Regions from separate parts of the Candidatus Pelagibacter sp. PS_28 genome, predicted to be linked through region 1. Evidence: riboswitches for the same ligand, from Rfam matches in the RefSeq annotation. Region 1 holds a riboswitch; the other holds the start of a gene.
What was found. Region 1 has a riboswitch for glycine ahead of gcvT (glycine cleavage system aminomethyltransferase GcvT). Riboswitches for the same ligand answer to the same signal wherever they lie in the genome.
Positions count from the first base shown of each region.

Region 2: it holds a riboswitch for glycine, as region 1 does, so the genes downstream of both, AC5SMR_RS00580 (malate synthase G) here and gcvT (glycine cleavage system aminomethyltransferase GcvT) in region 1, are expected to answer to the same signal.

Region 1 covers NZ_CM182070.1:898,563-902,448, reverse strand. Annotated here, with positions in the region: gene AC5SMR_RS04925 (5-oxoprolinase subunit C family protein) at 1-407, shown strand, start outside; gene AC5SMR_RS04920 (DMT family transporter) at 394-1,275, shown strand; glycine riboswitch at 1,300-1,389, shown strand; gene gcvT (glycine cleavage system aminomethyltransferase GcvT) at 1,467-2,573, shown strand; gene gcvH (glycine cleavage system protein GcvH) at 2,570-2,950, shown strand; gene gcvP (aminomethyl-transferring glycine dehydrogenase) at 2,951-3,886, shown strand, end outside.
Region 2 covers NZ_CM182070.1:111,058-114,943, reverse strand. Annotated here, with positions in the region: gene secA (preprotein translocase subunit SecA) at 1-783, shown strand, start outside; gene AC5SMR_RS00585 (acetyl-CoA carboxylase carboxyltransferase subunit alpha) at 778-1,884, opposite strand; glycine riboswitch at 1,976-2,062, shown strand; gene AC5SMR_RS00580 (malate synthase G) at 2,132-3,886, shown strand, end outside.

The DNA of each region.
Region 1 (3,886 bases):
TAATTAGAGTTATTAAAGGTACCAATTTTGATTATTTTTCAAAAGAGGCACAAAATAATTTTTTTAACAAAGAATTTTCAGTTACAAAATTAACAGATAGAATGGGTATTAGACTAAGTGGTCCTAAGTTAGAAAACATTGTTAGCTCTAATATAAAATCTGAAGGTCTTGTAAAAGGAGTAATACAAGTACCTGCTGATGGAAACCCTATTGTAATGTTGTCTGATCACGGAACTATAGGTGGATATCCCAAAATAGGTGTTGTTATTTCAGCAGACTTAGATCGAGTAGGTCAATTAACACCAGGCACTATTATAAATTTTAAGGAAGTAAGTCTTGAAGAAGCTCAGAATATATTTAAAGCATACACAGAAGATACAAATAAATATTTAAATGAATGTAATTAATAAAATTCCAGGTCCTATATTAGTTTTTATGGGAGCTTGCTGCTTAAGTTTTGGAGGCTTGATTGTTAAATCATTTGAAGGATCAACCTTATGGCAAATATTATTTTGGAGATCTTTATTTTTTTCGCTTACAGTCTTACTTTTTTTAATAATTACTTATAAAAAAAAATTATTTAAAGCGTTTTACGATTCGGGTTTACCAGGACTTATTGGTGGAGTTATTTTATCATTTGGTTTTTGTGGGTACGTCTTTGCGATGTATAATACAACTGTTGCCAATACTAATTTTATTATTTCGACACAAATACTCTTTTTAGCAATATTTGGTTATTTCTTTTTAAAAGAAACAATTTCATCTATTACCTTAGCTTCAATTATTTTAGCAATTACGGGTGTCCTATTAATGGTAGGTAATTCTTTATCACCGGGAGAGATGTCTGGAAACTTAGCGGCTTTTAGCATGCCAATTACATTTGCAGTCTTAATTATAATTGTTAGAAAATTTCCTACAGTTGACATGGTGCCAGCTCAATTTATAGCTGGTGTGAGTTCATGCTTTATTGGATTTTTATTATCTGAGAAGCTTATGATTTCTTCACATGATATATTTTTAGGTTTTACAGCAGGTTTTTTCCAAGTAGGATTTGGTTTTATATTTATAACTATGGGTGCACGTAGTACACCATCTGCAATGGTTGGTATAATCATGTTATCCGAATCTGTGTTGGGGCCAATGTGGGCCTTTTTATTTGCAGCTGAACGACCTTCTTTATTTACTTTAATCGGAGGAGGAGTAATTCTTTTTGCTGTATTATTGCAATTTTACTCACTACTTTTTTCAAATAAAAAAGAAAAAATTATTAATTGACTCTGTTACATATCTGGTAGATTATTCTTATATACGGGAGAGACTACAAACAATCGTAGCGCCGAAGGAGCAACCACCCAGGAATCTCTCAGGCAAAAGGACCGTAACATATTAACTCTGGAAAGAGATTAAGTTCTCGCCGACGGAATAAAACTCTCAGGCAAACATACAGATGGGTACAGTAAGTTAATATGGATATTTTAAAAACCGCACTTTACAGTTTACATCAAAAGCATGGAGCTAAGTTTGTTCCATTTGCTGGGTATCAAATGCCAATTCAATATTCTAAAGGAATTATTGAGGAACACAAAAGTACAAGAGAAAATGCAGGTATTTTTGATGTGTCCCATATGGGTCAGTTATTCATTAAAGGAGATGATAAGTTGGCAAAAGATCTTGAAAAAATTTTTCCAGCTGAATTGAGTAAGGCTAAATTAAATCAATCCAAATATAGTTTTTTAATGAATGATGAAGCAGGAATTTATGATGATTTAATTATCACAAAAGTTGAAGGTGGTTTTAACATTGTATTAAATGCTGCTTGTAAGAATACAGATTTTAAACTTTTAACTAAATTGTTAGAAGATAAGTATGAAATGATTTTAAGTGAAGAGCTATCGCTTATAGCAATTCAAGGTCCTAAAGCAGTCCAAATACTAGAAAAGATAATCAATGGAGTATCAGATCTAAAATTTATGAATGGTGATACGTTTAATTATCTTAAAGAAGATGTTTATATCACAAGATCAGGGTATACCGGTGAAGATGGATTTGAGATATCGATCAAAAATGAGAACGCAGAAGTGTTTGTGCAAAAACTCATAGATGAAGGGGCTAATTTAATTGGATTAGGTGCCAGAGATACCTTGAGACTGGAGGCGGGACTTTGTTTGTATGGTCATGACATGGATATTAATAAAAGCCCAGTAGAAGCAAATTTAAAATGGGCGATATCAAAAAATAGAATTCTTGAGGGTGGATTTATTGGATGCGAAAAAATTAAATCTCAAATAGAGAAAGGAGTAAGTAAAATCCGCGTAGGTATTAAGCCAGAAGGAAGAATTATAGCCCGTGAAAAAACTTCAATATTTAGTGAGGATGATAAAAATATTGGAGAAATTACAAGTGGAACTTTTGGACCGAGTGTTCAGGCCCCAGTTGCAATGGGTTATGTAGAAAATTCATTTTCTAAAATTGATACTAAGGTTTTTTTAGAAGTGAGAGGAAAAAAATATCCGGCAATTATAAGTAATTTGCCATTTTATAAAAAAAGTTATGTGAAAGGAGCTAGTAAATGAGTGAAGTAAAATATTCTAAAGAACACGAGTGGATAAAGTTAGATGGAGACACTGCTGTTGTAGGAATTACACAACATGCAACCGAAATGCTAGGAGATATTGTTTTCGTAGAGTTACCAGAAATAGGATCTTCAGTAGTTAAAGATGGCAATGCTGGAGTTGTAGAGTCTACAAAGGCTGCAAGTGATATTTATACTCCTGTATCTGGAGAAATTATCGAAAATAACCAAGCCATTGTTGACGATCCTGCAAAAGTTAATTCTGATCCAGAAAATGAAGCATGGTTTTTTAAATTAAAAATTACTGATAAGTCTGAAATGGATTCATTAATGAATAAAGAAGAATACGAAAAATTTTCAAAAGAAAGTGGTAGTTAAATGTTAAAGAATGCTCAAAAAGATTTTATACAAAGACATATAGGTCCATCTATTGATGAACAAAATGTTATGCTTAAAGAGTTGGGATACCAAAATCTTGATGATTTAATAAAAGATACTGTACCAGAAAAAATTCTTCTTAAAGATGATTTAGATATTGGTGATCCAAATTCTGAATATAAAGCACTTAGAAAATTAAAAGATATTTCTAAAAAAAATAAGATTTATTCTAGCTTTATAGGAATGGGTTATTATGGAACTTATACTCCCTATGTAATACTTAGAAATATTTTAGAAAATCCAGGATGGTATACTTCTTATACCCCTTATCAGCCAGAAGTAGCACAAGGAAGATTGGAAATGTTATTAAATTTTCAACAAATGATAATTGACTTTACTGGAATGGATATCGCTAATGCCTCTCTTTTAGATGAAGGAACAGCTGCAGCGGAAGCTATGGGATTGAGTTATAGAATATCCAAGTCTGAATCTAAAAAAGTTTTTGTTTCAAAAAATTGTCATCCTCAAACAATTGATGTTATTAAAACAAGAGCTGAACCTTTAGGCCTAGAAATAATAGTTGGTGACGAAGATAAAGATATTAAAGAAGATATTATATGTGGTATCATTCAATATCCAGGAACTCTTGGAGATATTAAAGACCCAAGTGAGGCTATTAGTAAAATACATAAATTTAATGGAAAAGCAGTTTTAGCATGTGATTTGTTAGCACTTGCTAAACTAAAAACACCTGCTGAGTTAGGTGCCGATATTGCTGTCGGTAGCTCACAACGTTTCGGAATTCCAATGGGTTATGGTGGTCCCCATGCAGCATTTTTTGCTACAAAAGATGAATATAAAAGATCAATGCCAGGCAGAATAGTAGGTGTGTCAGTAGATAGACATGGGAAAAAAGCATATAGACTTGCCCTTCAA
Region 2 (3,886 bases), 530 kb from region 1:
CACCCCTGGATTAATAAAGCACTTGAAAGGGCACAACAAAAAGTTGAGGCTAGAAATTTTGATATAAGAAAAAATTTATTAAAATTTGATGACGTGTTAAATGATCAAAGACATGTAATATTCTCTCAAAGGAATGGCGTGATGAATAGTAAAAAAGTTTTTGATTATTCAGATGAATTCTTATCTGAAATTATTAGTCATCTAATCAGCTTAAAAACACAGAAACTATCAACAACTAAAAATAATGAATTTAATAATCAGTTAAAAACTTTACTAGGAAAAAGTGTTGATGATAATGAATTTAAAAATGTTACTGAATTAAAAGATGAAGAGTTCAAAAATAAAATTAATTCTAAATTTTTAGAAGCAAGAAATGAAAGAATTAAAATGTTGGATGAAGAAAAAGCAAAAGAAGTTGAAAAAAGAATTTTTCTTCAGTGTATAGATTTAAACTGGAAGTCACATATTCAATATCTTGAACAACTAAGACAAGTTATTGGCCTAAGATCTTATGGTCAAAGAGATCCATTAGTTGAGTATAAAAAAGAAGCCTTTTTTCTTTTCGAAAACTTATTGAATAAATTGAAAATGGATTTTGTTACAATTTTAATAAATTTAAAAATAGTTCAAGAACCTAGTGAAAGTATTTCAAGACCATTAAAAAAAGAAACATCTAACGATCCAAAATGTTTACTAATAAAAAGAAAAAATGAAAAAATTTCAAGAAATGAGAAATGTGAAGCTACAGGTAAAAAGTTTAAAAACTGTTGTGGGGCCTTATAAAGAAAATATAAAATAGCCCGATAAAACTATTACTCCAAATAAAACTGCTAAATTTAACTTTGATTTAAAGAAGTTTTTAATAAATAAATTAACCTTACTTTCTTTCATGCTGAGTGTACTTAGATCGTCTATTTGATTTACGAAACCTTTAGATCTTCCAATAGTTAAAAATTTATTTTTTCTATGATTAAAAATTTCTTCTCCACTCATGTTAAAAAATTCATTCAAATTTTTTTCAATCGATTTTCTTACGTTATCTAATATTAGGTCTCTATCTCTGTGGGCACCACCAATTGGCTCTGGAATAATTTCATCAATTACTTTTAGTTCTAAAAGGTCTTTTGAAGACAATTTCATAGCTTTTGCTGCTTCTAAAGTTCTTTTAGGGTCTCTCCATAAAATGGTGGCACAGCCCTCTGGAGATATTACTGAGTAAATTGCATTTTCTAACATGATTACCTTGTTAGATGAAGCAAGTGCTATTGCCCCTCCTGATCCACCTTCTCCAATAACAATTGCAAGAGTTGGGACGTTTAAAGACATGCAGCACTCAATTGATTTTGCAATTGCCTCTGCTTGACCTCTTTCTTCCGCTCCTACACCAGGGTAAGCTCCGGGTGTGTCTATAAAAGAAATTATCGGAATGTTAAATTTATTTGCTAATTTCATTAATCTAATTGTTTTTCTGTAACCCTCAGGTCTCATCATTCCAAAATTTCTTTCAATTCTACTTTCAAGGCTGTCCCCTTTTTCTTGGCCAATAACTAAGACAGATTTTTCATCAAATTTTGCAAATCCTGCTAATACAGATTTGTCTTCTCCATAATATCTATCACCTGACAATGGGATAAAATCTTCAAATAAATTATCAATAAAAAATTTTGCTTTAGGTCTATCTTCATGTCTTGCAACTAGAGTGGTTTGCCAGGGGTCTAAGTTAGAGTAAATTTCTTGTAGCTTATTATCTATCTCTTTTTGAGACTCAGATATTTTTTTGGTATCTACTTCTGAAAGACCATCTTGATTATAAGGATCTTTAAGTTTGTCTATTTCTATCTCTAAATTTTTAATATCTGTCTCAAAATTTAAATAATTTTTCATATGATTGTTTAATTATTAATTAATTAAGAAAAAAGGCAATAAAATGTTTCAAATAATTTATATTTGACATAATTCTATTAAGAGATAGTCTTAATCAATATCGGGAGAGACTATTTTAAATAGCGCCGAAGGAGCAACCACCCCGGAAACTCTCAGGCAAATGGACCGATAACAAACATAACACTCTGGAAAGAGATTTATCTCGCCGATGGAGCAAAACTCTCAGGCAAAAATACAGATGGGGAAAATGGGTGCTATGAAAGAACAATATACAAAAATACACAATCTATCAGTTTCTAATAAATTGCTTAACTTCGTTAATGAAGAGCTGCTTAAAGATACAAATATTTCTTCTGAAAAATTCTGGGAAGGCTTCGACCAAGTAGTTCATGAGCTAGCCCCAAAAAATAAAGAGCTATTAAAAATAAGAGAAGATTTACAAAAAAAAATAGACGATTGGCATATTGCAAATAAAGGAAATGAAATCAATCTAGAGGAGTATAAAAAATTTTTAAAAGAAATTGATTATTTAAAAGAAGTAGGCCCTGATTTTAAAATCAAAACAAATAATGTTGATGAAGAAATAACTAGTATTGCTGGACCTCAATTAGTAGTTCCAATCATGAATGAAAGGTATGCACTGAATGCAGCTAATGCTAGATGGATGAGTTTATATGACAGTTTATATGGTACAGATGTAATCGATCCATCTGAGGATAGTGCCACTCAAAGATACGATCCTTTAAGAGGAGAAATGGTTATAAAATATGGAAGAGACTTTTTAGAAAAATATTTTCCTCTAGAAAATTTTGAATGGCATAATATTACAGGCTTTAAAATTGATAATGGCTCTTTAACAGTATTAAAAGATAGTAATAAATCATCTTTAAAAAATAAAGATAAATATATTGGTCATAGAGGAGAGGCCAATGATCCATCAGCAATAATTTTAAAAAATAATAATCTTCATATAGAAATAATTATAGACCCAAATGCTTTTAGCGCTCAACAAGATCCTGCTAAAATTAGTGATATTATTGTTGAAGCTGCAGTTTCAACTATTTGTGATAATGAAGATAGTGTTGCTGCAGTAGATGCTGATGACAAAGTTATTTGTTATCGTAATTGGCTTGGACTTATGAAAGGTGATTTGAAATCAACTTTTGAAAAAAATGGAAAGACTTATGAGCGTAAATTAAATCCCGACAGAAGTTATATTTCTAAAGATGGAAAAGGATTAAAGCTACATGGAAGAAGTTTATTATTGGTAAGGAATGTTGGACACCTTATGACTAACTCAGCAATCACTTTAAAAGATGGTTCTGAAATACCAGAAGGTATTATGGATGCCTTTATAACTTCAGCAGCTTGCCTTCATGATATTAAAAAAAAAGGTAATTCTAGAACTGGTTCCATTTATATTGTTAAACCAAAAATGCATGGCCCTGATGAAACCTCATTTACTGATTTAATTTTTACTAAAGTTGAAGAAGTTTTAGGATTGGAAAAATACACTTGTAAAATTGGAATTATGGATGAAGAGAGAAGAACCTCATCAAATTTAAAAGAGTGTATTAGAACACTGCAAAATAGAGTATTTTTTATTAATACTGGTTTTTTAGATCGTACTGGTGATGAAATGCATACTTCAATGGAAGCTGGTCCTATGATTAAAAAAGGAGACATGAAATCTTCTAAATGGATTGGGGCATATGAAAATAACAATGTAGACATAGGTCTTCAATGTGGTCTTTCTGGTAAGGCTCAAATTGGCAAAGGAATGTGGGCTATGCCGGACAAAATGAAAGAGATGATGGAACAAAAAACTGGGCATCTAAATGCTGGTGCAAATTGTGCTTGGGTTCCCTCACCTACAGCGGCAGCTCTTCATGCTCTTCATTATCATGAAATAAATATTTTTGAGAAACAGAAAGAAATTCAAAAAAGAGAATCTGCAAAACTGGATGATTTGTTAACAATTCCTGTAGCAGACAGACCAAAC